2 regions of the Streptacidiphilus sp. MAP12-33 genome follow, and region 1 is predicted to be linked to the other one. Evidence: riboswitches for the same ligand, from Rfam matches in the RefSeq annotation. Region 1 holds a riboswitch; the other holds the start of a gene.
The links. A riboswitch is a leader RNA that binds a small molecule or an ion and turns the genes downstream of it on or off. The one in region 1 is predicted to bind glycine.
Positions count from the first base shown of each region.

Region 2: it holds a riboswitch for glycine, as region 1 does, so the genes downstream of both, gcvT (glycine cleavage system aminomethyltransferase GcvT) here and gcvP (aminomethyl-transferring glycine dehydrogenase) in region 1, are expected to answer to the same signal.

Region 1 is NZ_JBGCCA010000040.1:78,624-93,584, reverse strand. Features, by position in the region: gene ABH931_RS32750 (sugar phosphate nucleotidyltransferase) at 1-502, shown strand, start outside; gene ABH931_RS32745 (DUF881 domain-containing protein) at 697-1,605, shown strand; gene ABH931_RS32740 (small basic family protein) at 1,602-1,934, shown strand; gene ABH931_RS32735 (DUF881 domain-containing protein) at 2,067-2,846, shown strand; gene ABH931_RS32730 (FHA domain-containing protein) at 2,839-3,792, shown strand; gene ABH931_RS32725 (MerR family transcriptional regulator) at 3,863-4,612, shown strand; gene ABH931_RS32720 (bifunctional nuclease family protein) at 4,685-5,161, shown strand; gene ABH931_RS32715 (MerR family transcriptional regulator) at 5,487-6,029, shown strand; gene ABH931_RS32710 (vancomycin high temperature exclusion protein) at 6,082-6,774, shown strand; gene ABH931_RS32705 (DNA polymerase IV) at 6,822-8,207, shown strand; gene ABH931_RS32700 (PRC and DUF2382 domain-containing protein) at 8,462-9,919, opposite strand; glycine riboswitch at 10,114-10,212, shown strand; gene gcvP (aminomethyl-transferring glycine dehydrogenase) at 10,386-13,271, shown strand; gene ABH931_RS32690 (DUF5999 family protein) at 13,434-13,625, opposite strand; gene ABH931_RS32685 (hypothetical protein) at 13,883-14,530, opposite strand; gene ABH931_RS32680 (glutamate--cysteine ligase) at 14,917-14,961, shown strand, end outside.
Region 2 is NZ_JBGCCA010000014.1:24-14,984, forward strand. Features, by position in the region: gene gcvH (glycine cleavage system protein GcvH) at 126-503, opposite strand; gene gcvT (glycine cleavage system aminomethyltransferase GcvT) at 615-1,733, opposite strand; glycine riboswitch at 1,897-2,000, opposite strand; gene ABH931_RS15730 (enhanced serine sensitivity protein SseB C-terminal domain-containing protein) at 2,072-2,803, shown strand; gene ABH931_RS15735 (cysteine desulfurase family protein) at 2,964-4,142, opposite strand; gene ABH931_RS15740 (IclR family transcriptional regulator) at 4,274-5,023, shown strand; gene ABH931_RS15745 (trimeric intracellular cation channel family protein) at 5,057-5,716, opposite strand; gene ABH931_RS15750 (ABC transporter permease) at 6,194-7,180, shown strand; gene ABH931_RS15755 (ABC transporter substrate-binding protein) at 7,263-8,951, shown strand; gene ABH931_RS15760 (ABC transporter permease) at 9,101-10,093, shown strand; gene ABH931_RS15765 (ABC transporter ATP-binding protein) at 10,165-11,235, shown strand; gene ABH931_RS15770 (ABC transporter ATP-binding protein) at 11,274-12,365, shown strand; gene ABH931_RS15775 (enhanced serine sensitivity protein SseB C-terminal domain-containing protein) at 12,452-13,192, opposite strand; gene mnmA (tRNA 2-thiouridine(34) synthase MnmA) at 13,425-14,624, shown strand; gene ABH931_RS15785 (TIGR00730 family Rossman fold protein) at 14,646-14,961, shown strand, end outside.

The DNA.
Region 1 (14,961 bases):
CGCCGAGCAGGTCGCGGCGTACCACGGCACGCAGGTGTCCTGGACGACGACCTCGCCCGACGACCTGACGCGGGCGGCGTCCGCCGAGGGCACGGTCTTCGGCGGCGACGGCATCGGCGGATTCGTGGTGCCCGAGTTCAGCGGGGTCTTCGACGGCACGGCGGCGTTCGTGCGCCTGCTGGGGCTGGTCGCCCGGACGCAGCTGACCCTCAGCCAGATCGACGCGCGCATCCCGCGGGCCCACGTGCACCGCCGCGACCTCGCCACCCCCTGGGCGGCGAAGGGCATGGTCATGCGGAAGGTCGTGGAGGCGGCGGGCGAGCGCGAGGTCGACACGACCGACGGCGTCCGCGTCGTCGAGCCGGACGGCCGATGGACCATGGTCCTCCCGGACCCGGCCGAGGCGGTCACCCACCTCTGGGCCGAAGGCCCGGACGAGACCTCCACGCTGGCGCTGCTGGACGAGTGGGCCGCGGTCGTGGAGTCTGCCGGCCGAGATTAGTTGCACTATCCAGGGGCGCGGGGCTCTGCTTGATCAACTGCGGGCGCCAACCACCACCCTGTGCGGATGGCCCTGAACATTGAGGACCATCCGCACGCCGGTGGCTTGTCGCGCCCGCGACGCGGAGCCGCATATCGGCACGGCCCCGCGCCCCTGGGTGGGGGCAACCGGAGCGACGTGGGACGATAACCCCCATGTCGACGACCGCCCCCCGACCCGACGAGCGCGCGGACGCGCGCTACGCGCGGCCGGACGCGTCGATGTCGCTGCTCACGAACGTGATGGAGCACAGCCTCGACGACGGCTACGCCGACGAGGCGCGCCGGACGGGTCGCTACGGCAGCAGCCGGCTCCCGACCACGCTCAAGGGGCGTCTGATCCTCGGGCTCGGGCTCGCCATGGTGGCGACGATCCTCACCATGGGCGCCGATCAGGTGCACCAGAGCGCGCCCGTCGCGGCCAAGCAGCGGCAGGCGCTGATCGACAGGATCAACCAGTCCACCGTCACGGCCGACGGCCTCCAGCAGCAGGTCGACCAGATCCAGACGGAACTGAACCAGGCCCGCACCAGTGCCGTCGGTACGCAGGGGACCGCCCAGCTCGACGCGCTGGAGCTGGTCATCGGCGAGACGCCGGTCGGCGGGCCCGGTGTGCAGGTGACGGTGGACGACGCGGCCTCGGCCGGGACGGACCTGAACAACGCGAGCCCCCGCGCGAACGCGGGATTCGGGAACACCGGGCGGGTGCGCGACAGCGACCTGCAGCTGGTGGTGAACGCGTTGTGGCAGTCCGGCGCCGAGGCGGTCGCGATCAACGGGGAGCGGCTGACGAACCTGTCGGCGATTCGGGCCGCGGGTGACGCGATACTGGTCAACGACCACCCGCTGACGCTGCCCTACACCCTCCAGGCCGTCGGCGGGCCGGGCCTGCAGCAGTCCTTCCAGAACAACGCCTACGGCGGGCTGTATCTGGCGCAGCTCAAGCAGAACTACCAGATCCGCTACGGCGTCTCCGCTGAGAGCAGCCTCGCGCTGCCGGCGGCGAGCGTCGGTTCTCTCATCAACGCACACCCGTCTCCGTCGGAAGGGACCAAGGGACCGTGATCGCCGTCATCGGGCTGGCGCTCGGAGTCGTCGTCGGGCTGTTCGTGCAGCCGGACATCCCCGCCTCGCTGGTTGCGTATCTGCCGATCGCCATCGTCGCCGCCCTGGACGCGGTCTTCGGCGGGGTCCGGGCGATGCTGGACGGGATCTTCTCCGACAAGGTGTTCGTCGTCTCGTTCCTCTCCAACGTGGTCGTGGCCGCGCTGATCGTCTTTCTCGGCGACCAGCTCGGCGTCGGTTCGCAGCTGTCGACCGGTGTGATCGTCGTCCTCGGCATCCGGATCTTCTCGAACGTGGCAGCCATCCGCCGCCATCTGTTCAGGGCCTAGCCGTGACGTTCTGTGACAGAACCGGAGTGCAGTGAACGAAAACCGGGGTAGTACGGGTGGCAGGATGATGCGGGAGGGTCGGCGGACAGGCGTGGGTTACGTGGGAGACGTGGGAGACGTGGGAGTGGCACCGTGAGCAGCGACGAGGAGTCGGTCGAGCCCGCGCCCGAGGCAGAGCCCGGGCCGCCGCTCACCGGCCGTCAGCGCCTCGGTGCCGCGCTGTGGCCGCCGCGTGTCAACCGCGCCCAGCTCGTCGTCGCGCTGCTCCTCTTCGCCCTCGGCCTCGGCGTGGCGTTCCAGGTGCGGTCCAACACCACCGAGAACCAGCTGCGCGGTGCCCGCGAGGACGACCTCGTCCGCATCCTCGACGAGGTCGACGCCCGGCAGCAGCGGCTGGACCAGGAACGCCAGCAGCTGCAGACCTCGTTGAGCCAGTTGCAGACGAGTTCGAACCAGGCGAAGGAGGCGCAGGCCCAGACCAAGCTGAAGGAGCAGCAGCTCGGCGTGCTCGCCGGGACGGTCGCCGCGACCGGCCCCGGGGTGACGCTGACCATCAAGGACCCGGGCGGAAACGTCCAGGCGGCTATGCTGCTCAACACGCTGGAGGAGCTGCGCGCGGCAGGGGCGGAGGCGGTACAGATCAACAACGTCCGGGTGGTGGCGAACACCTGGTTCTCGGATGCCAGCCGGGGGGTGGTGGCGATCAGCGGTACGAACGTCGCCCAGCCCTACGTGTTCACGGTCATCGGCAATCCACAGGATCTCGACACCGCGCTGAACATTCCGGGGGGTGTGGTGCAGTCGGTGGCCCGTGAGAACGGGACCGCGACGGTGAAGCGCTCGCAGTCCCTGGCCGTGACTGCCTTGATCCCTTTGAGCACGCCCGACTACGCTCACACGACGCATCCATGACGCCGTACACCTCAGCAGGTCCTCAAGTTCCGCACGCACCAGTCCTGTCCACGATGGCTCCACCTCGCCCCACGGGCGGGTCCGTGTCACGCAAGGGGTATCGCCCGTGAGTCTGTTCTCGAAGCTGTTCGGCCGGAAGTCCCGCGAGGGCGCTGCGGTCGAGGCACCCACCGCCCGGCACCGCCGGGCGGACGCCGAGTTCGGCGCCGGTGTGCCCGGCATGCGCAACCCGGAGACCGACAGCTACGCCCCGGCCGGTGAGCGGCCGCTCTTCCGCGACGAGGACGGCCGACACGCGGGCGTGCCGAGTAGCGGTCCTATAGCCCCTCAGCCGGTACCCTCAAGCTCAGGTGGAGGGTTTGCGGCAGATCCGTATTCCCAAGGCCAGTCAGGCGATCCGCGACAGGAGGCCGCAGGCGTGACGTTGTGCACCCGATGCGGATACAACAACCCCGAGTCCGCCCGCTTCTGTTCCAACTGCGGTGCCCCGCTGCGGGCCCGTGTGGGCGGGGTCGAGCGTCCGTCGGAGACGACGTCCACGATCTCGATCTCCGGGCTGGAGGCTTACGAGCCTGAGGCCCAGACGCAGGTCCCGGGTCTCTCGCCGGAGGCCCAGGCGGCCGTCGACGCGCTGCCGCCCGGCTCGGCCCTGCTGGTGGTGCGCCGCGGCCCGAACTCGGGCAGCCGGTTCCTGCTGGACACGGACCTGACCACGGCCGGTCGCCACCCGGAGAGCGACATCTTCCTCGACGACATCACCGTCTCGCGGCGCCACGTGGAGTTCCGGCGCCACCAGGGCGGGGCGTTCACCGTCGCCGACGTGGGCAGCCTGAACGGCACCTACGTCAACCGCGAGCGGATCGACGAGGTGCCGCTGAACACCGGCGACGAGGTGCAGATCGGGAAGTACCGGCTGGTCTTCTTCGCCGCCCGCCCGGGGTACTGATACGCGGTGCCCCGCCCCTGGGAGGAGTGAGTCAACCGTCGTGCAAGCCGACAGCGGTACCCCGGGGGCGGTGGCGCCCTTCGTTCCTCCCGGCCGTCGGGCCGGAGTCGTCCTCGGCCGGCCGCAACTGCTGAGCATCGGTGCGGTCCTGACCGAGCTCCAGGCGGAGTTCCCCGAGGTCACCATCTCCAAGATCCGCTTCCTGGAGGCGGAGCGGCTGGTCGAGCCGCAGCGGACGCCCTCGGGGTACCGCAAGTTCAGCGAGGCCGACGTGGAGCGGCTGGCGTACGTGCTGCGCATGCAGCGCGACCACTACCTGCCGCTGCGCGTCATCCGCGAACACCTCGCCGCCCTCGACCGGGGCGAGAACCCTCCGGCGCTGCCGGGGCCCGGCGGGGCCGCTGAGGAGTCCGCGCCGGATGCCGTGATCACCCCCGGCCCGCTGGCGCCGTCCGGCCCCCGGCTGGGACGCTCCGAGATGCTGGCGGCCGCCGGGATCACCGACGCGCAGCTGAGCGACTGGGAGTCCTACGGACTGGTCAGCTCGGACCCGGACGGCGGCTTCGACGCCGAGATGCTGCAAGTGGCGCGCTTGGTCGCCGAGTTGGGGCGCTTCGGGCTGGAGCCCAGGCACCTGCGATCCGTCAAGGCCGCGGCGGACCGGGAGATCGGGTTGGTGGAGCAGATCGTCGCTCCGCTGCGACGGCACCGGAACCCGCAGACCCGCGCTCACGCTGCGGCGATGGCTCGTGAGCTCGCCAATCTCTCTGTCCGGCTGCATGCCGCGCTCGTGCAGGCCGGGCTCCGCGCACGGCCCTGAGGCGCGCGGCGCTTGAGGACAGCGCGACTGGAGCAACTGGCCTATCCGGCGCCTGCGCCCTAGGGTTGCATTGTGAACGAGCTAGACGTCGTGGGCGTGCGGGTGGAGATGCCGTCGAACCAGCCGATCGTGCTGCTGCGCGAGGTCGGTGGGGACCGGTACCTGCCCATCTGGATCGGGCCCGGCGAGGCAACGGCCATCGCCTTCGCGCAACAGGGCATGACTCCCGTGCGGCCGCTCACGCACGACCTCTTCCGCAACGTGCTGGAGGCGGTCGGACAGCGGCTGACCGCCGTGCGGATCACCGATCTGCGGGAGGGCGTGTTCTATGCCGAGCTGGTGTTCGCCAGCGGCGTCGAGGTCAGCGCGCGTCCGTCGGACGCGATAGCGCTGGCGCTGCGCACCGGTACGCCGATCTACGGCGCCGAGGACGTGCTCGACGAGGCCGGCATCGCGATCCCGGACGAGCAGGAGGACGAGGTCGAGCGCTTCCGCGAGTTCCTCGACCAGATCTCCCCGGAGGATTTCGGCAGCTCAGGCGCCCAGTAGGCCGGGGTGAACGGGTGGTTTGAGCGGTTCCATTCGCGCGGAGATACCCCCGCTCAGGACACGCAAAACCACCCGCGAGACTGACGCCACCCGCCATGCCGAGCGTGGCGATCGTTGACGCGCTCTTGGCTACTGCCTACCTTCGACTGTGAACGTCCCGGGTGTGCCACCCCGCACCCCCGCGCAGGCGGTTCCGGAGTCGACAGGACGGAGGGTCGTGTTGAGCAGCACGGGTGACAGAACGGCCACGGGCGGCTCCTGCCCCATCCATACCCCGGTCCGGACGCTGCCGCGTGCGGCGCGGTCCGGGTGGGAGGGGATGCCGATGGTGCCGCTCCCGGCGGACCCGCAGGACGACCTGCTGCCCAGCGCGACGGAGGTCCTCGGCTACCGCGGGCCCACCGCCTGCGCCGCCGCCGGGATCACCTACCGCCAGCTCGACTACTGGGCTCGTACCGGGCTCGTCGAGCCGAGCGTGCGGCCGGCCCAGGGCTCCGGCACCCAGCGGCTGTACGCGTTCCGCGACATCCTGGTGCTGAAGGTCGTCAAGCGGCTGCTGGACGCGGGCGTCTCGCTGCAGAGCATCCGGGCGGCCGTCGACCATCTGGCGCAGCGTCCGGAGGAGGCGCTGCCCGGCATCACGCTGATGAGCGACGGCGCGACGGTCTACGAGTGCAGCTCGGCGCACCAGGTCGTCGAGCTCCTCCAAGGCGGCCAGGGCATCTTCGGCATCGCCGTGGGCGCGGTGGCGCGCGAGGTCGAGGCCTCGCTGAGCCGCCTGCACGGCGAGCGCGCCGACACCGGTGAGAACGTCCTCGGCTTCGATCCGTCCGACGAACTGGCCCGGCGCCGCAACCGCGCGGTCTGAACCGCGCGTCCGTCGGTCGTAGACGAAGACGATCGACGACGGGTGGGGATTCATGCGGTTCGGGCTGCCACGGGTGCGGGTGCGCTGGCGGGAGCGGAGAACGCAGCGGCGGGGGTTCCAGCTGCTGTGCGCGGCGGCGCTCGCCGTGCTGTTGCCGACGGCGGTGGTCTGGTACCAGGGCGGCCCCCGGCTGCGGACGGTCGCCGACGCGCCCGCCGAGCCCGTCGTGCTGGTCTTCGGCGCCGGGCTGGACGGCGGAAAGCCCTCCCCCTACCTGGCCCACCGGCTCGACGCCGCCATCGCGCTCTACCGGGCCGGTCGGGTCCGCGCGGTGCTGGTGACCGGTGACAACAGCAGGGCGAGCTACGACGAGCCGGACGCCATGCGCACCTACCTCGTCGGGCACGGTGTCCCCCAGGACCGCATCGTGCGCGACTACGCCGGCTTCAACACCTGGGACTCGTGCGCGCGGGCCCGCCGCATCTTCGGCGTGACCAGCGCGCTGCTGGTCAACCAGGGCTATGCGATCCGGCGCGCGGTCGCGCTGTGCGAGGCGGCGGGCATCGACTCCTACGGCATCGGCGTCGATGAACCGCACGACCGGACCTGGCAGGCCGGAGTCGCGCGCGAGATCGCGTCGATGGACAAGGCCGTCCTGCTGGACGAGCTGTTCGACCCGAACCCGCACCTGCTCGGTCCCGACGAGGCCTCGTCGCTGGCGTCGGCGGAGGCCGCCGCGCCCTGAGCCGCTGGTGTGACCGTGTTGTCGTACCTGTGCGCGATGATCGGGGTGTGCGCGCCATGCCGACGATCCTGCACCTCGACATGGACGCCTTCTTTGCCTCGGTGGAGCAGGCGTCCAAGCCGAGCCTGCGCGGAAAGCCGGTGATCGTCGGCGGCCTCGGCGCTCGTGGTGTCGTCGCCACGGCCTCCTACGAGGCCCGGCGTTTCGGGGTCCACTCGGCGATGGCCATGGCGCACGCGCGCCGCCTGGCGCCCAACGCGGCCTACCTGATCCCGCGCTTCGAGGTCTACCGGCAGGTCAGCGACGCGGTGATGGCGCTGCTGCGGGAGCTCTCGCCGCTGGTCGAGCCGCTCAGCCTGGACGAGGCCTTCGTCGACCTCGCGGCGGGTCCGTACGGGCAGGCGCTGGAGGCGGAGGGCGCGGAGCTGGCCCGCGCGCTCGGTGAGGACCTGCGGGCCGACATCCGCGACAAGGTCGGTCTGACCGGCTCGGTGGGTCTGTCCACCACCAAGTTCCTCGCCAAGATCGCCTCCGAGCAGGCCAAGCCGGACGGGCTGGTGATGATCGACGCCGGACGCGAGCGCGAGGTGCTGGACGCGCTCCCCGTCCGTGCGCTGCCGGGCGTCGGCCCCGCCACGGAGGAGACGCTGCGCCGCGCCGGGCTGGCGATGGTTTCGGACGTGGCGGCCCTCCCGCAGGAGGAGCTGGTGCATCTGCTGGGCCGCGCCCACGGCGCGGGCGTCCACGAACTCGCCCTGGGCCGGGACAACCGGCCCGTCGTCGCCGAGCGGGACGCGAAGTCCGTCTCCGTGGAGGACACCTTCGAGGTGGACCTGCTCGACCGCGACCACATCGTCGGCGAGCTGGAGCGCCTGGCCGACCGCTGCGTCCGCCGGCTCCGCGCGGCGGGCCGCTCGGGCCGGACGGTGGTGGTCAAGATCCGCCGCTTCGACTTCAGCACGCTGACCCGCAGTGAGACGCTTCCCGCGCCGACGGACGATCCGCTCGTCATAGCCCAGATGGCGCGGCGCCTTCTCGACTCCGTCGAGCTGCTGGGCGGTATCCGGCTGCTGGGGGTGGGCGTGACCGGTCTGGCGGACTGGACCCAGGAGGACCTCTTCGCGCAGGCCCTGCGGGAGGGCATGGAGGAGGAAGCCGAGGAGGCGGAGGAGGAGCAGGAACCCGCCTACGGCGGCCCGGGCGCGGTCCGGGCCTTCCACCCGGGCGGCGAGCTCTCAGCTCGGCGCTGGGCACCCGGGCAGGACGTGGAGCACACGGAGTTCGGGCACGGCTGGGTCCAGGGCAGCGGGGTCGGCCGGGTCACGGTCCGCTTCGAGACTCCCGTCTCGGGGGTCGGCCGCGTCAAGACCTTCCCGGTCGACGCCCCGGAACTCAGCTCAGCAGATGCACTTCCCTTGCTCGGGAGCGCCTAGCAGCACTTGAAGGGGCGCGGGGCTCGGCCGATATGCGGCTCCGCCGAGCGGGCGCGAGCCACCACCGGCGTGTGCGGATGGCCCTGCTCGCTGAGGACCATCCGCACGCCGGAGGGGGCACCTCTGGGGCACCTCTGGGGCACCTCCCGGCCGAAGGCTGGGGGATTGTTGCGCTCACGCAGGGGGCACCTCCCGGCCGAAGGCGGGGGGAGGAGCCGCACATCGGCAGAGCCCCGCGCCCCCGGCTGGTCCAGCTACGCGCCCATCGCGTGTCCGGGCAGGTCCGGGTTGCGGGGGGTGGTGCCCATCGGGGTGGCCGGGCGGAGGGGCGCGCTCGGCGCGCCGTAGGTGCCCGCGCCGTTGCCGCCGTTCGCGGTCGCCGGAGGCGTCGCACTGACCGGCGTACCCGCCGGCTTGCTGCCGTCCTGGACCTGGATGTGCTCGCGGTGGAGCTGCTCGCGGACGATCTCCTCCTCGGTGATCCGCTCGGTCACCAGGCGGATCCGCTCGACCGGGACGATGGTCTTCTTCACCACCAGCCGCTCCTCGTGGAGGGTCACCTCCTCCACGCTCTCGGCGATCTCGGCCTCGGTGAGCTGTGCCCGCTCCTCCGCGCTCACCGGCACCCGCTCGACGCGGATGCGCTCACGCACGACCGGGACGCGGCGCTCGACCTGCTCGCTCGTCACGTACTTGCGCAGCCGCGCGCGGCCGAGGACCCGCCACTCGGTGGAGATGTCCAGGCGCTCCTCGCGGCACACGAACTCGACCGGGTCCGGAACCGGGTCCTTCGCGCTGGTCGACGTCGCCGGAATGCCCAGACCCGGCAGCGGGTCGGTCAGGGGGTCAGGACGGCGCTGCGTCCCCGCGGCCGTGCCCGCCGCGATGCCCGCGCCGGCCCCCATGCCCATGCCGGTGCCCATGCCCGCGCCGGTGCCCATGCCCGCGCCGGTGCTCATGCCCGCGCCGGTGCTCATGCCGGTGCCCATGCCCGCGCCGCTTCCGGGGAAGGGCGCGGCCGGAGGCGTCTGCACGGTCGGGGCGCTCGGCGTGGTCGGCGCGGTGGCCGGTGCGGACATCGCGGCCGCGGCCGGAGCCGCAGCCGCCGCAGCGGCGGCGCCGGCGCCCGCGACGGTGGGCTGCTGCCCCGTCGCGGCCGCCGCCGGCGCGGTGCCGGTCATGAACGCGGACGTGCGGCCCGCAGTCGCGAGCGGCTGGACGGTCGGGGTGGTCAGGGTCTGCTCCACGGGCTTCTCGTGCATCTCGGTCTTCTCACGGTCCTGCGCTTTCGCGATCGGCCCGGACCCGGAGCCCGCGGCCGCGGCCGCGGGGGTGGCCGGGGTCGACGGCTTCTCGCCGGCCTTCATGCCCGGCTGGGCCGCGTGCTGGCCGGTGCCGGTCGGCACCTCCAGGCCGTAGTAGCGGTAGAGCTGCAGCTCCTGCGCCGGGGAGAGATGCTGGCCGACGCCGAAGTCGGGGGAGTCCTTCACCAGCGCCTTGTCGTAGGGCACGCGCAGCTCGTCGGAGACGAACTCGCTCGTCGTGAGCGGCACGAAGGCGTCGCGGCCGAACAGGCCGGTCCGCACGGCGGCCCACTCGGGCTGACCGGTCGCGTCGTCGAGGTAGACCTCGTCAACCGTGCCGATCTTGTCGCCGTTCTTGTCGACGGCCTTGTGCCCGATCAGATCCCTGGGGTCGATCTCGGTCTGCACGCTTCCCACTCCTCCATCGGCCGCGCCGGTCTGCTCAAAAGACGAACGTGCTCAACTCATACGAAAAGGCACAATGATCCCTTTGTCGAACGCATGCGACCGCATCGGTGTGTCGCTGCGCCGTATGGGTTGCCGCAGGTGGGCCGGTGCCCGTCGATCGGATGATCCGCGCTGGTACCCTGGCGGTTGACCGTCGAGCACGCGCGGGAGAGTCCGGCACCCGAATGGGGGGCCGGCGCCGAAGGAGCAACTCCTCCCCGGAATCTCTCAGGCCGAAGTACCGCGCAGGCGAGGTCGACTCTGGAAAGCAGGACTGTGCCGGGCACCTCCGGCAGGGTCCTCACCGACGGTGAAAGTCGGCTCCCTCACCCGGGGCCGGTGAAGCTCTCAGGTTCCATGACAGAGGGGGAGGTCGTCCGGGCGCTCCACAGCGTCCACCCGGTCCGACCAGGAGGCCAGACTCCCCATGACGTCGTCGCTTTCCGAGCTGGAGCAGTCCAGCCCGTTCGAGAACCGCCACATCGGCCCGGCGGCAGAGGCGCAGGCCAAGATGCTGGCGCAGGTGGGCTACGGCTCCCTGGACGAGCTGACCGCCGCGGCCGTGCCGGACGCGATCCGCAGCCTGACCGCGCTGGACCTGCCCGCCGCCCGCTCCGAGGCCCAGGTGCTGGACGAGCTGCGCGAGCTGGCCGGCCGCAACCAGGTGCTCCGCTCCATGATCGGCCTGGGCTACTACGGCACCTTCACCCCGCCGGTGATCCTGCGCAACGTGCTGGAGAACCCCTCCTGGTACACGGCGTACACGCCCTACCAGCCGGAGATCTCCCAGGGCCGCCTGGAGGCCCTGCTCAACTTCCAGACCGTCGTCACCGACCTGACCGGCCTGCCGACCGCCGGTGCCTCGCTGCTGGACGAGGGCACCGCCGCCGCCGAGGCCGTGGCGCTCGCGCGTCGCATGGGCAAGGTCAAGGGCGGCGTCTTCGTCATCGACGCCGACACCCTGCCGCAGACCATCGCCGTCATCGAGACCCGGACCGTGCCGACGGGCATCGAGACCGTCGTCGCGGACCTGAGCGAGGGCATCCCGGCCGAGATCGCCGAGCGTGGCGTCTTCGGCGTGCTGCTCCAGTACCCGGGCGCCTCCGGCGCCGTGCGCGACCTGGCCCCGGTCGTCGCGCAGGCCAAGGAGCTGGGCGCGGTCGTCACCGTCGCCGCCGACCTGCTGGCGCTGACCCTGCTGAAGTCCCCCGGCGAGCTCGGCGCGGACATCGCCGTCGGCACCACCCAGCGCTTCGGCGTCCCGATGGGCTTCGGCGGCCCGCACGCCGGCTACATGTCCGTGCGTGCCGAGTTCGCCCGCAGCCTGCCGGGCCGCCTGGTCGGCGTCTCCGTCGACGCCGACGGCAACCGCGCCTACCGCCTGGCCCTGCAGACCCGCGAGCAGCACATCCGCCGCGAGAAGGCCACGTCGAACATCTGCACCGCCCAGGTGCTGCTGGCCGTCATGGCCTCCATGTACGCCGTCTACCACGGCCCCGACGGCCTGGCGAAGATCGCCTCGCGTACCCACCGCTACGCCGCCGTCCTGGCCGAGGGCCTGCGCCGCGGCGGCGTCGAGGTCGTCTCCGGTTCGTTCTTCGACACCGTCACCGCCCGGGTCGCCGGCCGCGGCGCCGAGATCGTCGCGTCGGCTGCCGCCGCCGGTGTCAACCTGCGTCAGCACGGCGCCGACCTGGTCGGCATCGCCTGCGACGAGACCACCACCCGCGCCGACCTGGTCGCCGTCTGGGGCGCCTTCGACGTCAAGGCCGCGGAGCTGGACATCGACGCGCTGGACGCCGAGGCGGGCGCCGCCCTGCCGGACGCGCTGCTGCGCACCGACGAGTACCTGACCCACCCCACCTTCCACGCGCACCGCTCCGAGACCGCCATGCTGCGCTACCTGCGCTCGCTCGCGGACAAGGACTACGCGCTGGACCGCGGCATGATCCCGCTCGGCTCCTGCACCATGAAGCTGAACGCCACCACCGAGATGGAGGCGATCACCTGGCCGGAGTTCGCGAACGTGCACCCGTTCGCCCCGGTCGAGCAGGCCGCCGGCTACCTCCAGCTGATCAACGAGCTGGAGGACCGTCTGGCCGAGGTCACCGGCTACGACAAGGTCTCCATCCAGCCCAACGCCGGTTCCCAGGGCGAGCTGGCCGGCCTGCTGGCCGTCCGTGCCTACCACCTGTCCAACGGCGACAGCGGCCGTGACGTCTGCCTGATCCCCTCCTCGGCGCACGGCACCAACGCCGCCTCCGCCGTGATGGCGGGCATGCGCGTCGTGGTCGTCAAGACGCTGGCCGACGGTGACGTGGACGTCGAGGACCTGCGCGCGAAGATCGAGCAGCACCGCGACTCGCTCGCCGTGCTGATGGTCACCTACCCGTCCACGCACGGCGTGTTCGAGGAGAACATCGGCGACATCTGCGCCGCGATCCACGAGGCGGGCGGCCAGGTCTACGTCGACGGCGCCAACCTCAACGCGCTCGTCGGCCTCGCCAAGCCGGGCAAGTTCGGCGCGGACGTCTCGCACCTGAACCTGCACAAGACCTTCTGCATCCCGCACGGCGGTGGCGGCCCGGGCGTCGGCCCGGTCGCGGTCCGCGCGCACCTGGCGCCGTTCCTGCCGAACCACCCGCTCCAGCCGACCGCCGGCCCGGAGACGGGCGTCGGCCCGATCTCGGCCGCGCCGTGGGGCTCGGCGGCGATCCTGCCGATCTCCTGGTCGTACGTCCGCCTGATGGGCGGCGAGGGCCTCAAGCGCGCCACGCAGGTGGCCGTGCTGAACGCGAACTACATCGCGAAGCGTCTGGCCCCGTACTTCCCGGTGCTCTTCACCGGTCCCGGCGGCCTCGTCGCGCACGAGTGCATCATCGACCTGCGGCCGCTGGCCAAGTCGGCGGGTGTCTCCGTGGACGACGTGGCCAAGCGCCTGATCGACTACGGCTTCCACGCCCCGACGATGTCGTTCCCGGTGGCCGGGACGCTGATGATCGAGCCGACGGAGAGCGAGGATCTGACCGAAATCGATCGCTTCTGCGCGGCGATGATCGCTATCCGTGCGGAAATTGACAAGGTTGGCTCCGGGGAGTGGCCGGTGGAGGACAACCCGCTGCACAACGCCCCGCACACCGCTGCCGCGCTGGCGGGCGAGTGGGACCACGCCTACACCCGCGCCGAGGCCGTCTTCCCGGCGGGCGTGAACCCGACGACGAAGTACTGGCCCCCGGTCCGCCGCATCGACGGCGCCTTCGGCGACCGCAACCTCGTCTGCAGCTGCCCGCCCATGGACGAGTACGAGGGCTGAGCGTAGGCGCGTAGCACCTCAAGGGGCGCGGGGAACCGCGCGAGCAACCCACCGGCGTGCGGATGGCCCTGTTGAATCGGGACCATCCGCCTTGGGTGGCTTGTCGCGCGGTTCCCCGCGCCCCTAGGTGTTGCAATGAACCCAGATGCAACGAACCCAGAACTAGGCCGCACCGGCGAGGGCGCGTCGGGGGGCCACAGCCCGGCCGTCGGGGAGAATCTCCCCGGTGTCCTCGAAGACGAGGACACCGTTGCACAGGAGGTTCCACCCCTGCTCCGGGTGGCTCGCGACGATCACGGCCGCTTCGCGGTCCGGCGAGTCGGAGGACGGGCACTCAGGACGGTGCTGGCACATAGCTCGTACCCTCGTTTCGAAAACCAGCCGCGGATCTGCGGACGCGGAGGTGTGAAGTGCTTTCTCGCCGGGTAGGACGATGGGCTTGTTCCGCTGGTTCTCAGTCTCATCCTCCTGAGGCCGAACCGCAGCCATTTGGTGACATGCGTCACGTGAGAACTGGCCGGAGCAGCAGAAACCACCCGTTGTGACCATGTGCCAAGTGGTCACAACGGGTGGTGCCAGGGGGTGCTATCGGGTCAGGCCGTTCAGGGTGTTCAGGCCGTGCTGGTGAGCAGTGCCCCGCTGGTCAGCGCCAGGAGCGCCAGCAGCTCCTCCGCGTGGTGCGGGATGTGCGCGGTGACCCCGAGGGGGGCCGGGGCCAGCGGGATCAGCAGGTCCGGCGTCGGCGCGGCCGTCAGCACGGGGTGCAGCCAGAGCGCGGTCATGTAGTGGGCCGGCACCGACAGCAGGCGCGGCAGGTAGGTCGTGGGCGTCCCGGCCGTGTGCAGCCGGGCCTGCTGCAGCGCGCGCAGTGTCGCCAGGGGATACGGGCCCTCGGCGAAGTGCGAGAAGACGTGGGCCTCGCTGGGTGCCAGCTCCCCGGGCTCGGCCTCCAGCTCCCGCGTGTCCGCCGCGGCGACGACCTCCTCGCCGTCCTTGACCAGGAAGCGCCAGCCGGTCCGGCGCGCGCCGGACAACTGTGCGGTGCCGTCGCCCGGCGCCATGCCGGGGAGCGGTGGCAGCGCCGGATCCAGGAGGTGCACGGGCAGTGGATGAGCGGTGGTGAGCGGTCCGATGCAGCGTCGCATCGCCGGGGAGCGGACGGGCAGAGCGCCGGGGGCGTCCGGATCGCCGAAGGCGCCGAGGGCGTCGAGGACGGCGCGCAGGGCGGCGGCGGGCGGCTGGGGCAGCTGCATGGACATGTCGGTTCGCCTCTCGTGGCAGCAGAGACAGGCGGGGCTGGAGAGAGCTGAGCTGAGGAAAAAGCGTGTGTGGAGCTGCCGCAGGGCGCAGGCCGATGGCCCGCGCGGTGCGGGTCGACATCAGATCGTGGTGCAGGGCAGGCCCAAGGGGCCGGGTGTTCCGGCGGCGTCGGGCCATGCGTACCTGTAACTGACGAGTCTATACGAACGGGTGCACGGCGTGACTCTTCTACTACTGTCCGTGCATGGTCGCAAGGGAGATTTCGGGCAGTTCGTATACCTGGGGCCGTTTTGGCACATGCCTTCTCGCGCACGTGGTCGGAGTGTCGATCACCCCTTCGGGGCATGCTCCCCGGTACCGCCAATCGAGGGAGGGGCCGTCGCCCATGGGGGAGAAGGTCGTCGCCGGCAGCGCGGATCTCGCTGACCGT
Region 2 (14,961 bases), on a different contig from region 1:
CAGGGTCGACTGCTGGCGGTGCAGCTCGGCGTCCACCGCGGCGGCGACCTCGGGGTCGAGGCTGTGCAGGGACTGGTTCAGGACAGTCATGGCGTTGGGGAATCCCTCGGGTCGGAGGTCGGTCGTCAGCCGCCGAACTGGGCGGAGTACTCGTCGGCGGAGAGCAGGCCCTCGGGCTCGCCCGCCAGACGCAGCTTGAACAGCCACCCGTCCTCGAACGGAGAGGAGTTGACCAGGGCCGGGTCGTCGATGACCGCCTGGTTGACCTCGACGACCTCGCCGGAGGCGGGGGTGTAGAGGTCGCTCACGGACTTGGTCGACTCCAGCTCACCGACGGTCTCGCCCGCGGTGATGGTCCGGCCGACCTCGGGGAGGTCCACGTAGACGACGTCACCCAGCGCGTCGGCCGCGAAGGCGGTGATGCCGATGGTGGCCACGCCGTCCTCGACGGCCGTCAGCCACTCGTGCTCCTTGCTGTACGTGAGGTTCTGGGGGTTGCTCATGACGCGATTCTCCCGGAGAGGTGTGGGTACGGCGAAACGGGGGTCGTTGACCCCACGGCAAGTCTTACGAGGTGAGACACCCGCTGCTGCGGGGGCGCGCTCGGAGAGCGGTCAGCGGGCGCGCTTGTAGAACGGCAGTGCGACGACCTCGACCGGCTCGTGCGTGCCGCGCACGTCCACGGCGACGCTCGCGCCCGGCGTGGCGTAGGTGGCGTCGACGTAGGCCATCGCGATCGGCTTGCCCAGCGTCGGAGAGGGAGCGCCGGAGGTGATCGAGCCGATCACGGTGCCCTCGGCGTCGACCACGTTCATCTCCGCACGCGGCACGCGGCGGCCGGGGGAGACCAGGCCGACCAGCACGCGCGGCGGGGTGGCGGCGGCCTGCTCGGCGGCCTTCTCCAGCGCGGTACGGCCGACGAACTCGCCGCCGTTGGTGGTCTTGTCGAACCGGACCACGCGGCCGAGGCCCGCGTCGAACGGGGTCAGCGAGGTGTTCAGCTCGTGCCCGTACAGCGGCATGCCCGCCTCCAGGCGCAGCGTGTCGCGGCAGGAGAGACCGCAGGGGATCAGGCCGTAGGACGTGCCGGCCTCGGTCAGCGCCTGCCAGATCGCCTCGGCGTCGGCCGGCGCGACGAACAGCTCGAAGCCGTCCTCGCCGGTGTAGCCCGTCCGGGCGAGCAGCGCCGGGCGGCCGGCGACGGTGGCGGGCAGACAGGTGTAGTACTTCAGGCCCGGCAGGTCGGCGTCGGTCAGCGAGCCGAGGATCGCGGGGGAGTCGGGGCCCTGCACGGCGATCAGCGCGTAGGCGTCGCGGTCGTCGCGCACGGTGGCGTCGAAGCCCTCGACCCGGGCGGTCAGCTCGTCGAGCACCAGCTGCGCGTTGGAGGCGTTGGCGACGACCATGAACTCGTCCTCGCCGACCCGGTAGACGATCAGGTCGTCCAGGATGCCGCCGTCGGCGGCGCAGATCATCGTGTAGCGGGCCTTGTGCACGGCCAGCGCGGAGACGAAGCCGACCAGCGCGTGGTCCAGCATCTCGCCCGCCTGCGGGCCGGTGACGGTGATCTCGCCCATGTGCGAGAGGTCGAACAGGCCCGCCTTGGTGCGGACGGCGTTGTGCTCCTCGCGCTCGCTGCCGTAGCGGAGCGGCATGTCCCAGCCGGCGAAGTCGGTCATGGTGGCGCCGAGGGCGCGGTGGACGGTGTCCAGCGCGGTGAGGCGGAGAGACATCGGTGATCTCCTAGCGATCAGGGCATGCTGCGGCAGGGAGCCTCCCCGTCTGTCGCTGCAACCTGAGAGCTTCACCGCGGCGGCGCGCGTGAGCGCGGAGCGCGGCTTGCACCGTGGGTGGACCTGGTCTCGAACCAAGAGACCGGTCGCTTTCCAGAGATGCCTCGCCCGTGCGGTGTGGTGCCTGAGAGATTCGGGGGAGGACTTGCTCCTTCGGCGCCGGTGGACACCCGTGAGGGTGTCTCCGAGCTCTCCCGCGCGGGTTCGATCGGCCGATATGCGATTGTGGTCGGGCTCATCATGGCATGGCGCCGTGGCTGTGGCGAACAGGAGGGACCGTGCAGCAGCACTGGCCGGCGGGGGGCTGGCCCGAGAACGAGCTGGAGCTGGCGCTGGCGGCGTCCGTCGGCGACCCGGGCGCGACGCCCCGGGTGATGGAGGTACTCGGCCGCAGCCACGTCTGGGTGCCGATGCCGGCCGGTCCGACGCGGGACGGGGTCACCCTCGACCTGCCCACCACGGAGCTGGCGGGCCAGCCGTTCGTGCCGGTCTTCAGCTCCGAGACGCAGCTGCGCGCCGTCGCCGGTCCGCAGATGCCGTACGCGATCGCCCCGGTCAAGGAGCTGGCCCGTGGTCTCCCGCAGGGCGTCGGCCTCGCGGTCAACCCCGAGGGCGCGGTCGGCATGCCGGTACCGGCGGCCGGCATCCCCGACCTGTGCGGGGACCCCGCGGAGGAGGGCGTCCGGACGACGGCCTGGGAGCCGGAGCCGCACGAGGAGCCCTTCGAGTACCTGGCCGCGGCGGCGGGCGAGCTCGCCGCGCTGCCGGTGGTGCTGACGGCCCGGCGGGCGTTCGTGCAGGTGGAGAGCGATCCGGTCAAGCTCTTCGTGGGTGTGCAGCTGGCCCGCTACGAGGCCGTGGACCACCAGGCCGTCGGCCTGGCGCTCGGGCGCGCGCTGGGCGCGGTCCCGCAGGCGTTCGAGGTCTCCCTGGTCCTCCTCGACGCCGTCTCGGACGACCCCACGGCCCGCTGGATGCTCACCACGGTGGCCCCCTTCTTCGCACGCTGAGGCGGCGCAGCCGCCTTCAGGGGCGCGAGGAACTGCGCGAGCAACCCACCCCAGGCGGATGGCCCTGTCCGCTCGGGACCTGACCGCACCGGGTGGCTTGTCGCGCACGCAGTTCATCGAGCAGAGCCTCGCGCCCCTGGCGGCTACGCCGCCTGAGCGCCTACCGGCGCTGGGTCGAGCCGGCCGCGCGGGCGCGGGAGACGACGGGGGCGATGGCGTCGGCGAGGGCCTTGACGTCCGCCTCGGTGGAGGTGTGGCCCAGGGAGAAGCGGAGGGAGGCGCGCGCCAGCGCGGGCTCCGCGCCCATCGCGAGCAGGACGTGGCTCGGCTGCGGCACGCCCGCCGAGCACGCGGAGCCGGTCGAGCACTCGATGCCCCGGGCATCGAGCAGCATCAGCAGCGCGTCGCCCTCGCAGCCCGGGAAGGAGAAGTGCGCGTTCGCGGCCAGGCGTCCGGCCGGATCCGGGTCGCCGTTGAGGATCGCGTCCGGGACCGCCGCGCGGACGGTCGCGACGAGTTGGTCCCGCAGCGCGCCGAGCTCGGCGGCGTAGCGCGGGCGTCGCTCGTCGGCCACCGCGGCGGCCGCCGCGAAGCCGGCCGTCGCCGGGACGTCCAGCGTCCCGGAGCGGACGTCCCGCTCCTGCCCGCCGCCGTGCAGCAGCGGGACGGGGGCCGCGGAACGCGAGAGGACCAGCGCGCCGACGCCGTAGGGGCCGCCGATCTTGTGGCCGGTCACCGTCATCGCGTCGAGGCCGGACTCCTCGAAGGAGAGCGGCAGCTGCCCGAAGGCCTGGACCGCGTCGGCGTGCATGGGGATGCCGAACTCATGCGCCACCGCCGCGAGTTCGTGGATCGGCTGGATCGTGCCGACCTCGTTGTTGGCCCACATCACGGTGACCAGGGCGACGTCCGACGGGTTCGTCGTGACGGCCGCGCGCAGCGCCTCGGGGTGGACCCGGCCGAGCGCGTCGACCGGCAGCCACTCGACGACCGCGCCCTCGTGCCGCTCCAGCCAGAGCACCGCGTCGAGGACGGCGTGGTGCTCCACGGGGCTGCACAGGATGCGGCGGCGCGCCGGGTCCGCGTCGCGGCGGGCCCAGAACAGGCCCTTGACGGCGAGGTTGTCCGACTCGGTGCCGCCGCCGGTCAACACGATCTCGCTGGGGCGTGCGCCGAGGACGGCGGCCAGCTGCTCGCGTGACTCCTCCACCACGCGGCGGGCGCGCCGGCCCGCGGAGTGCAGGGAGGAGGCGTTGCCGACGAGGCTCAGCTGCGTGGTCATCGCCTGGACCGCCTCCGGCAGCATCGGAGTCGTGGCGGCGTGGTCGAGATACGGCATGGCGGGGCAAGTCTAGTCGGGTGGGCGTGGACAGCCGTTGCGGGCCCCGCCGCCGCTCCTTATGATCCCGGCATCCTGCGATCGCAGGATGCCGGGATCGCCGGACCGCAGCGGATCGGGGCTGGTGGGACATGTCGCAGTCGGTGGACCGGGCACTCACCGTGCTCGCCTCGCTGGCCGACGGACCCGTCTCGCTGGAACAGGCCGCGGCGCTGCTCGGGGTCCACAAGTCCACCGCGCTGCGGCTGCTGCGCACGCTGGAGCAGCACGGCTTCGTGCACCGGCAGGCGGACTACCGCTACCGGCTCGGGGGACGTCTCTTCTCCCTCGCCCAGCTGGCCCTGGAGAGCATCGACGTGCGCGGGGTCGCCGCCCCCCATCTCGCCGCGCTCAACGACGCCTGCGGACACACCGTCCACCTCGCCGTCTATGAGGACGGCGAGGCCACGTATGTGGACAAGTTGGAAAGCCGCTATCCCGTGCGGATGTACTCGCGCATCGGCAAGCGCGCGCCGCTCGGGGCGACGGCGGTGGGCAAGGTGCTGCTGGCCGGGCTGTCCGCGCCGCACCGCGCGGAGCTGGTGCGGCGCCTGGAGCTGCCGGGGTACACCCCGCGCACGCTGCGCACGCCGGAGGCGCTGCTGGCCGAGGTGGAGTCGGTGCGCGAGCAGGGCTGGGCGATGGACCGGGGCGAGTACGAGGAGAGCGTGAACTGCGTGGCCGTGCCGATCCACGGCATCGACGGCCGGGTGATCGCGGCCTGCTCGATCTCGACCGCGACGGTGGTGGCCCCGCTCAGCGCGCTGCGGCGGCTGCTGCCCGACCTGCGCGCCACCGCCGAGGCCATCTCCCGCGAGTACGGCGGCGGCGCGACCGCCTGACCGCGAGGCGCGCCGGTCGGCCCGGGCCGCCGGTCAGTGCTCGCCGGCGTTCGAGCTGCCGCGGTGCCAGGCCCGCGGCGCCTGCCAGTTGTAGTGGATCGCGAGCATCCGGAAGCCGAAGGCGAACAGCGCGGCGGCGCTGCCGGTGACCGCGCCGAGCCCGTTCACCGCGATCAGGATCGCCGTGAGGGTCGCGCCCACCAGGGCCGGGACGGCGTAGAGCGAGCGGTCCCAGCGCAGCAGGGACGGCGTTTCCATGGCCAGCACGTCGCGGATCACGCCGCCGCCGACGGCGGTGAGCATGCCGAGGGCGATCGAGGGGATCACCGCCAGCCCGTAGTCGTGGGCCTTGGCCGTGCCGGTCACGCAGAACAGGCCGAGGCCCAGCGCGTCCAGGGCCTGCACGGTGCGGTTGATCCTGGCCACCTCGGGGTGGAGGAAGAAGACGACGGCGGTCGCCACCAGTGGGGTGAGGAAGTAGCCGAGGTTGGTGAAGGCGGCCGGGGGGATCGCGCCGATCAGCACGTCGCGCAGGACACCGCCGCCCAGGGCCGTCGCCTCGGCCAGCACCGCGATGCCGAAGACGTCGAAGTTCTTCCGGATGGCCAGGAGGCCGCCGGAGAGAGCGAAGACGAAGATGCCGGCGAGGTCGAGCACCTGCTCGACGCCGGGACTGAAGATCTGCGAGGTCACGCACCTTTTCTACCGGGTATTGCCTGGTTTGCGGTGCGGAGGGTCGCCTCTCAGAGTGCGCGAGTCTGCATAGACCTCTTCAACAGCACCCGTGCCAGGTGCGCCAACCGCCCATGCGGCCCCATGTCTCGCATTTCAGACAGCAGGTCAAGGAAAGGCAAAATGCACCCCCGGGCAGGGTGGCGGATATCCCGGTCAATTCGGGCTGATGAATGATCAAATACGGCTCGGGGCGCGACCCTACACATGCCCCTATCAGATCAATTCGGACATAAGGGTCGCTTTATGGATCTTGCATGATCTCATTCTGGTCTCATGTGAAGGTGAAGCCTTGAGCCCTGAAAAACGGTTTGCATAGAGTCCCCTCACCGCGCAGCGACATGAACACATGAACCAACTTCCGGGGATGTCCGCACGATGACTCAGCAACCCCACTCGACCGGGACCACCGGTGACTCGACTGTCTTGGAGGCCGAGGTGACCACTGCAACCGCAGACACCGCCGCGACCCCGGCCGCCACGGAGATCGTCGGACGGTCCCCCTCGAGGATGGCGTTCCTGCGCCTCCGGCGAGACCGGGCGTCCATGGTTGCCCTGGTGGTCGCGATCCTTTTCATCCTCACGGCCGCTCTGGCCCCGGTGCTCTCGGGCATCGAGGGGTGGGGCCCGGCGACCCCGGACCTCAAGGGGATCAACCCGGACAACGGCAACTTCCCGCTCGGCTCGTTCGGCGGGATCAGCGGCAGCCACTGGCTCGGTGTCGAGCCCGGCACCGGTTACGACGTCTTCTCGCGTCTGGTGTACGGCCTGCGGACCTCGCTGATCGTGGCCCTGATCGCCGCCTCGCTGTCGACGCTGCTCGGCGTCGTCGTGGGTCTGGCCTCGGGCTACTTCGGTGGCAAGATCGACACCGCCCTCAACTGGGTCATGAACGTCATGCTGGCCTTCCCGCAGCTGCTCTTCATCATCGCGCTCACCCCGGTGCTGACGAACGCGTTCTCGACCGACACGCACGGCGGCACCAGCGAGACGCTCCAGCTCGGCTCGATCATCGTGATCATCGCGCTGTTCGCCTGGGCCTACACCGCGCGCCTCGTCCGCGGTCAGGTGCTCTCCCTGCGTGAGCGCGAGTTCGTCGACGCCGCCCGGATCATGGGCGCCGGCTGGAAGCACATGCTCTTCAAGCAGCTGCTGCCGAACCTCTGGGCGCCGATCCTGATCTCCTTCGCCCTCGCGGTGCCGACCAACATCGCCACCGAGGCCGCGCTCTCCTACCTGGGCGTGGGTGTCGTCCCGCCGAACCCGGACCTCGGTTCGATGCTCGACGCCGCGACCCAGTACTACCTCTACGACCCGACCTACATGGTCGTGCCGGGTGTGGCACTGCTGCTGGCCGTCCTCTCGCTGAACCTGTTGGGTGACGGCGTGCGCGACGCTCTGGACCCGCGGGCCAACCGCGCCTGAACCACCACGAGTTGCTCCCCGCCCTCGGGCGGGGGCAGGTCGCTGGCTGATCCATCAGTTCTCTCAAGGAGACTAGAAAACAATGATGCGCAACAAGCGCGCGATAGGCCTCACGGCCATCGCCATCTCCGTCGCGATGGGCGCCACGGCTTGCGGCGGCTCCAAGGGCGGCTCCTCTGCCGGCTCCGCCGACCAGGTGAGCAAGGGCGGCACGCTGGTCTACTACGCGCCCAGCGACTTCGACCACATCGACCCGCAGCGCACGTACACCACGCAGGGTCAGAACATCGGTCGCGAGATCTACCGCTCGCTGACCGGTTGGCAGCAGGACGCCAGCAACCCGACCGGTGCTCCGAAGCTCGTCGGTGACCTCGCCACCGACACCGGCACCTCGAGCAACGGCGCCAAGACCTGGACGTTCCACATCCGCCCGGGTGTCAAGTGGCAGGACGGCACCGCCGTCACCGCCCAGGACGTCAAGTACGGTGTCGAGCGCTCCTTCGACCCGGACCTGTCCGGTGGCCCGCAGTACGCCTCGCAGTGGCTCGTCGGCGGCAAGGGCTACAAGGGCCCGACCAAGTCCGGCGACCTGGCCTCCATCCAGACCCCGGACGCCAGCACCGTCGTCTTCAACCTGAGCGTGCCGGTCTCGGACTTCAACGAGGCCACCGCCATGGAGACGTTCTCCGCGGTGCCGAAGGCGCACGACACCGGTGCCACCTACGACACCAACGTCTGGTCGGACGGCCCGTACGAGCTCAAGTCCTACACCAAGAACAAGGAGCTCATCCTCGTTCGCAACCCGCAGTGGACCAAGGCGGTCGACCCGCTGCGTGACCAGAACGTCGACGAGATCGACGTCAAGATGGGCCAGGACATGGCCGCCATCGACCAGCTGATGAAGGCCGACGTCGGCGACGCGCAGCACGCGATCATCGAGGACCCGATCGCGGGCACCGACCTGACGCCGTTCTCGCAGGACCCGACCCTGAAGTCGCGTTGGCACGCCATCGCCGCGCCGGGCACCAACTACCTGGCCCTCAACACCACCACGGTGAAGAGCCTCCAGGTCCGCCAGGCCATCGAGTGGGCGATCAACAAGCAGACCGTCCGTGGCGCCTTCGGTGGTTCCGCCTACGGTCAGTACGCCACCGTCTTCCTGCCCCCGGGCACCGACGGCCGCCAGGCGTCCGCCGCCCCGTACGGCACGGACCCGGCCGGTGACGTCGCCAAGGCCAAGGCCCTCATGGCCCAGGCCGGCGTCTCCAAGCTGACCCTGTCGCTGGCGATCGAGGCCACGCCGACCCAGGTCAAGGTGGGCGACGCGATCCGCGACTCGCTCGCGCAGATCGGCATCACGGTCAACATCCAGCAGATCGACCGTGGCTCGTACTTCAACAACGTGGGCAACACGTCCAACAAGTACGACATGATCTGGGCCGACTGGATCGCCGACTGGCCGAACGCCTCGACCATCATCCCGCCGCTGTTCGACGGTCGCCAGATCATCCCCCAGGGCAACCAGGTCTTCTCGCAGCTGAACGACAAGACGGCCGAGGCCGCCATGGACAAGGCCGCGCAGGAGCCGGACGCCTCGACGGCCAACCAGGAGTGGGGCGCCCTCGACGTCTCGCTGCTGCAGAACGACGCGGCCGTCGTCCCGCTGGTCTACATGACCTTCAACGAGCTCCAGGGCTCGAAGGTCGGTGGCCTCACCGATGACACCGTGCTGGCCGAGATGAACCTGGCCCACGTCTACATCAAGAAGTAATCTCCACCATCCGGCTAGGGCAGGCGGCCACAAACCGCCTGCCCTAGCCGGGGGTACACCGTCCGTATCGTCACCCCGCGCGCAGGTCCACACCCGCCGGCCCACAGCGAGAGGGAGGCGGACCAGGTTCGTCCCGGTCCCAGCACCACATGACTCGTTATCTGATTCGACGCCTGCTGAGCGCCCTCACCGTTATCGCGGTGGTCAGCCTCGTCACCTTCCTCATCTTCTTCGCCCTGCCGAGCGACCCCGCGGTCCTCGCCTGTGGCAAGGCCTGTACGCCGGACCGCATCGCGGCGATCCACCACTCGCTCGGCCTGGACCAGAACATCTTCGTCCAGTACGGCAACTACGTGTGGGGCTTCTTCCACGGCCGGACCTTCGGCGACGGCGGCAACGCGGTCCACTGCCCGGCGCCGTGCCTGGGCATCTCGTTCCACGACGACTCCAACGTCTGGGACACGATCTGGGGCCGCTTCCCGGCCGACCTGTCGCTGGCGCTCGGCGCCGCCCTGGTCTTCCTGGTCGTCGGTGTGGCCCTCGGCCTGACCGCCGCGGTCCGCAAGGGCAAGCTGGTCGACAAGGTGGCCGTGGGCTTCGCGCTCTTCGGCATCTCCCTGCCGATCTACTTCAGCGCCCTGATCCTCCAGTTCTTCGTCGTCGACAAGTGGCAGTGGCTGCCGGCTCCCGGCTACACCAACATCACCGACGACCCGGTCGCCTGGTTCCAGGGCCTGATCCTGCCGTGGACCGCGCTGGTCATCGGCTCGATGGCCTACTACACGCGACTGACCCGCTCGACCTCGCTGGAGGTCATGGGTGAGGACTACATCCGCACCGCCCGGGCCAAGGGCCTCGGCCGGCGCACGGTCATCCTCAAGCACACCCTGCGCTCCGCGATCACGCCGATCGTCACCATCTTCGGGATGGACTTCGGCACCCTGATCGGTGGCTCCGCGATCATCACCGAGACCGCGTTCGGCATCCCCGGCATCGGCCAGCTGGCCGTGCAGTCGGTGCAGGACGTCGACCTGCCGGTGATCATGGCCACCAGCCTCTTCGCCGCCACCGCCGTGGTTCTCGCCAACGTCGTCGTCGACGTCCTCTACGGCATCATCGACCCCCGCGTCCGCTACGCCTGATCCCCGCTCAGGTCCAGAACCATCCGGCGCGGGTCGGTGATCCCGACCCCCCGTCGACTTAGGAAGTACCCGTGGCCATCGAACTCTCGCCGCAGCCCGTGGGCGTCAATCCGCCGTCCTCCTTCCTGGAGGTCCGGGACCTGCGTGTCCACTTCCCCACCGAGGACGGCCTCGTCAAGTCGGTCGACGGCGTCTCCTTCTCCCTGGAGAAGGGCCAGACGCTGGGCATCGTCGGCGAGTCCGGCTCGGGCAAGTCCGTCACCTCGCTCTCGCTGCTCGGTCTCCACAAGGGCACCCGGGCGAAGGTGTCCGGTGAGGTCTGGCTGGACGGCGAGGAACTCGTCGGCATGTCCGAGGCGCAGATGCGCGCCCTGCGCGGCCAGAAGGTCTCCATGATCTTCCAGGACCCGCTGTCGGCCCTGCACCCCTTCTTCAGCGTCGGTGCCCAGATCGCCGAGGCGTACCGGGTGCACCACAAGGCGTCGAAGAAGGAGGCGAACGAGCGCGCGGTCGAGATGCTCAAGCGTGTCGGCATCCCGCAGCCCGAGCGTCGTGCCAAGGACTACCCGCACCAGTTCTCCGGCGGTATGCGCCAGCGCGCCATGATCGCCATGTCGCTGGTGTGCGACCCCGAGCTGCTGATCGCCGACGAGCCGACCACCGCGCTCGACGTGACCGTGCAGGCCCAGATCCTGGACCTGATCCGGGACCTTCAGGAGGAGTTCGGCTCCGCGGTCATCATCATCACCCACGACCTGGGCGTCGTCGCGGAGATCTCCGACGACATCCTGGTCATGTACGGTGGCCGGCGCATCGAGTACGGCTCGGTGCACGACGTGCTCAAGTCCCCCGAGCACCCGTACACCTGGGGCCTGCTGCAGTCGATGCCGCACCTGGGCGGCGATGTCAACGAGCGGCTCAACCCGATCCAGGGCGCGCCGCCGAGCCTGATCAACCTGCCCTCGGGCTGCGCGTTCAACCCGCGTTGCTCGTTCAAGGACCAGGTCCCGGACGGCCGTTGCACGGTCGACCGGCCGGAGCTGCTGCCGGTCCTGGGCAGCGACAAGCACATTGCGGCCTGCCACCTGACCGGTGACGCCAAGGCCGGGATCCGCAGCGCCACCGCGCGAGGCACCAAGTGACGGCCCGCGCGGGAGCGGCGGACGAAACGGAGAAGGGCATGAGCACCACCAAGAGCATCCCGGCCCAGCAGACCGAGGAGCAGCCGACCTCGGGCGAGAACCTGCTCGAGGTCCAGGACCTGCAGGTCCACTTCCCGATCCGTCAGGGCATCGTCTTCCAGCGTCAGATCGGCGCGGTCCGGGCCGTCGACGGCGTCAGCTTCGGCGTCAAGCCGGGCGAGTCGCTCGGCCTGGTCGGCGAGTCGGGCTGTGGCAAGTCGACCACCGGCCGCGCGGTCACCCGCCTGCTGGAGCCGACCGGCGGCACCGTCCGCTTCGACGGCGAGGACATCACGCACAAGAAGGTCTCCTCGATGAGGACGGCCCGGCAGAACCTGCAGATGATCTTCCAGGACCCGTACTCCTCGCTGAACCCGAGGCACACGGTCGGCACGATCATCGAGACCCCGATGAAGCTCAACGGGATCAACCCGGAGCAGGGCCACAAGAAGCGGGCCCAGGAGCTGCTGGAGATCGTCGGTCTCAACCCCGAGCACTACAACCGCTACCCGAACGAGTTCTCCGGCGGTCAGCGTCAGCGCATCGGCATCGCCCGGGCCCTCGCGCTCAAGCCGAAGCTGATCGTCGCCGACGAGCCCGTCTCGGCCCTCGACGTGTCGATCCAGGCGCAGGTCGTCAACCTGCTCCAGGACCTGCAGCGCGAGTTCGGTCTGGCGTTCCTCTTCATCGCCCACGACCTCGCCGTCGTGCGGCACTTCTCCGAGCGCGTCGCGGTCATGTACCTCGGCAAGATCGTGGAGATCGCGGACCGCGAGACGCTGTACTCCCGCCCGCAGCACCCCTACACCCACGCGCTGCTCTCCGCGGTGCCGGAGGTGGACCCGGACGGTGCGTCGAACCGCGAGCGGATCCGCCTGACCGGCGACGTCCCGAGCCCGATCAACCCGCCGTCGGGTTGCCGGTTCCGGACCCGCTGCTGGAAGGCGCAGGACATCTGCGCCTCGGAGGAGCCGCCGCTGGTCCAGCTGCTCGGCTCGGCCGCCGGCCACCAGGCTGCCTGCCACTTCCCCGAGGTGAAGCAGGTCGTCGCTCCGGAGGAGACTCCGTCGGCGCCGGCTTCGGCCAAGTGACCCGGCCGTAGCCTCCGCGAGGAGAAGCCCGAAGGGCCGTCCCACCGTGCCGTGGGACGGCCCTTCGGGCTTTCGCGTGTCCGCGTTCAGGCGGGCTGGTGCTCGCGGCTGTAGAACGCCGGGACCCGGGACCAGAGCCACATCGCGACGGGGTCGTACGGGTCGGCCATGGTGACGCTGGAGACGGCCAGGCCGTCCGGAGCGGAGGCAACGGCCTCGAACATCATCTGCTGGGTCGCGACGACGGACGCGTCCGAGGTGTCGTCCAGATCCAGGCCTATGGTCAGCCGCGGCTCCCCGTAGGCCGGGGCGACCCAGGCCCGCCGCAGCGAACGGACCGCCTGGTTCTCCCTGGCCCCCCGCACGAGCGCGCGGTAGAACGCCGCCGACGCCGCGGGCTCGCCCACGTACCCGGGAACGGACGCCGGAGGCTGGTCCACCGGCGAGATGCCCAGCGGCCCCGCCGGGAGGCGGTCCAGGCCCCCGGCGATCCGGCGCAGGTCCGCCCAGGGGATGCCGACGCCGCCACCGGGCTGGTGCGGGTTGAGCCACAGCCCCCAGCGCTCGCGGTACAGCGCCGCGGCCACCTCCGCGCCGGTGACGACCTGGTGCTGCCGGGCCCACCCGCTGGCGGCCAGCTGCTCCTCGGAGGTCACACAGGGCGCGTACCCGTAGCCGCCGACCTCCAGGTTCCCGTACTGGGCGTCCGGGTCGCCGGCCACGCCGTGCCACAGCAGCATCCAGAGCCGGCCCTGGGCGACGGCGTGCAGCAACTCCTCGTACCGGTCGTACCGGCCCGGGGCGATCTCCCTCAGCGCCGCTTCGATCACCGCGTCCGTCCTCACTCGTCCACCACAGGCCACCCGTGAGCCTAGTGAGATCCACGCCCGCGCACTATCGGGAAAGTTACTCACGGGATCGGCGGGGAAACTGAGCGGAACGACTCAGGCGGCCTTCCGCGCCCGGAACCCTACGAGCCCGAGACCCTACGAGCCCGGAACCCTACGAGCCCGGGGCCCGCCGAGGCCGACGGGGGCGGCCCGTATTCTGGTAGGCACTATGTCTGACTTCCCCGGCGCCCCCGCTCCCGACTCCTCCGTGCTGCCCGGCGGCCGGCTGCGCGTGCTCGCGGCCATGTCCGGCGGCGTGGACTCCGCCGTCGCCGCCGCGCGGGCGGTGGAACAAGGGCACGAGGTCACCGGTGTGCACCTCGCGCTGGCGAGCAACCCGCAGAGCTTCCGCACCGGCGCCCGCGGCTGCTGCACGCTGGAGGACTCCCGGGACGCGCGCCGCGCGGCGGACGTGCTGGGGATCCCCTTCTACGTCTGGGACCTCGCCGAGCGGTTCCGTGAGGACGTGATCGACGACTTCGTCGCCGAGTACGCGGCCGGACGGACGCCCAACCCGTGCCTGCGCTGCAACGAGAAGATCAAGTTCGCCGCGCTGCTCGACAAGGCCGTGGCCCTCGGCTTCGACGCCGTCTGCACCGGCCACTACGCCCGGATCGTCGACCACCCCACCCGCGGCCGCGAGCTGCACCGGGCCGTGGACCCGGCCAAGGACCAGTCCTACGTGCTCGGGGTCCTGGACGCCGAGCAGCTCGCGCACGCGATGTTCCCGCTCGGGGACACCGCCAAGGAGCAGGTCCGGGTCGAGGCCGAGCGCCGGGGCCTGGCGGTGGCCAAGAAGCCGGACAGCCACGACATCTGCTTCATCGCCGACGGCGACACCCAGGGTTTCCTGGCGCAGCGCCTGGGCGCCGCGCCCGGCGAGATCGTGGACGCCCACGGCACCGTCCTCGGCGAGCACACGGGCGCCTACGGCTTCACCATCGGGCAGCGCAAGGGCCTGCGCATCGGGCACCCGGCCGCGGACGGCAAGCCGCGCTACGTGCTGGACATCTCGCCGGTCGACAACCGCGTCACCGTCGGCCCCGCCGAGGCGCTGGACGTGACCGCGCTGACCGGCGTCAAGCCGCGCTGGTGCGGCGCCGAGCCGCCCGTCGGTACGGGGCGCTACCTCGCGCAGATCCGCGCGCACGGCGAGCAGGTGCCGGTCACGGCGGAGGTCGCCGCGGACGGCGGGCTGCGCGTCGTCCTGGACGAGCCGCTGCGCGGCATCGCGCCGGGGCAGGCCGTCGTGCTGTACGACGACACCCGCGTCGTCGGCTCGGCGACCATCGCGCAGACCGAACGAGCCGGGGCCGAGCGCGCCGGGGCCGAACGAACCGGGGCCGAGCGCGCCACCAGCCACGCCTGACCGACCGGGGGGACCCACCGCATGAACATCACCGTCTTCTGCTCCGCCTTCGCCCTCGACGAGCGCTACCAGGCTCCCGCCCGGGAGTTCGCCCGGCAGTTGGGCGAGCGCGGCCACACCCTGGTCTGGGGCGGCTCCGACGCCGGACTGATGGGCGTCGTCGCCGACGAGGCCAAGGCGGCGGGCGCGAAGCTGGTCGGCATCTCCGTCGAGCTGCTGCGCCACAAGGCGTACTCCGGCGCGGACGAGCTGGTCACCACCGCGGACCTCGCCGAGCGCAAGGCGCAGCTGCTGGCCCGCGCGGATGCGATCGTCGTCCTGGTCGGCGGGCTGGGCA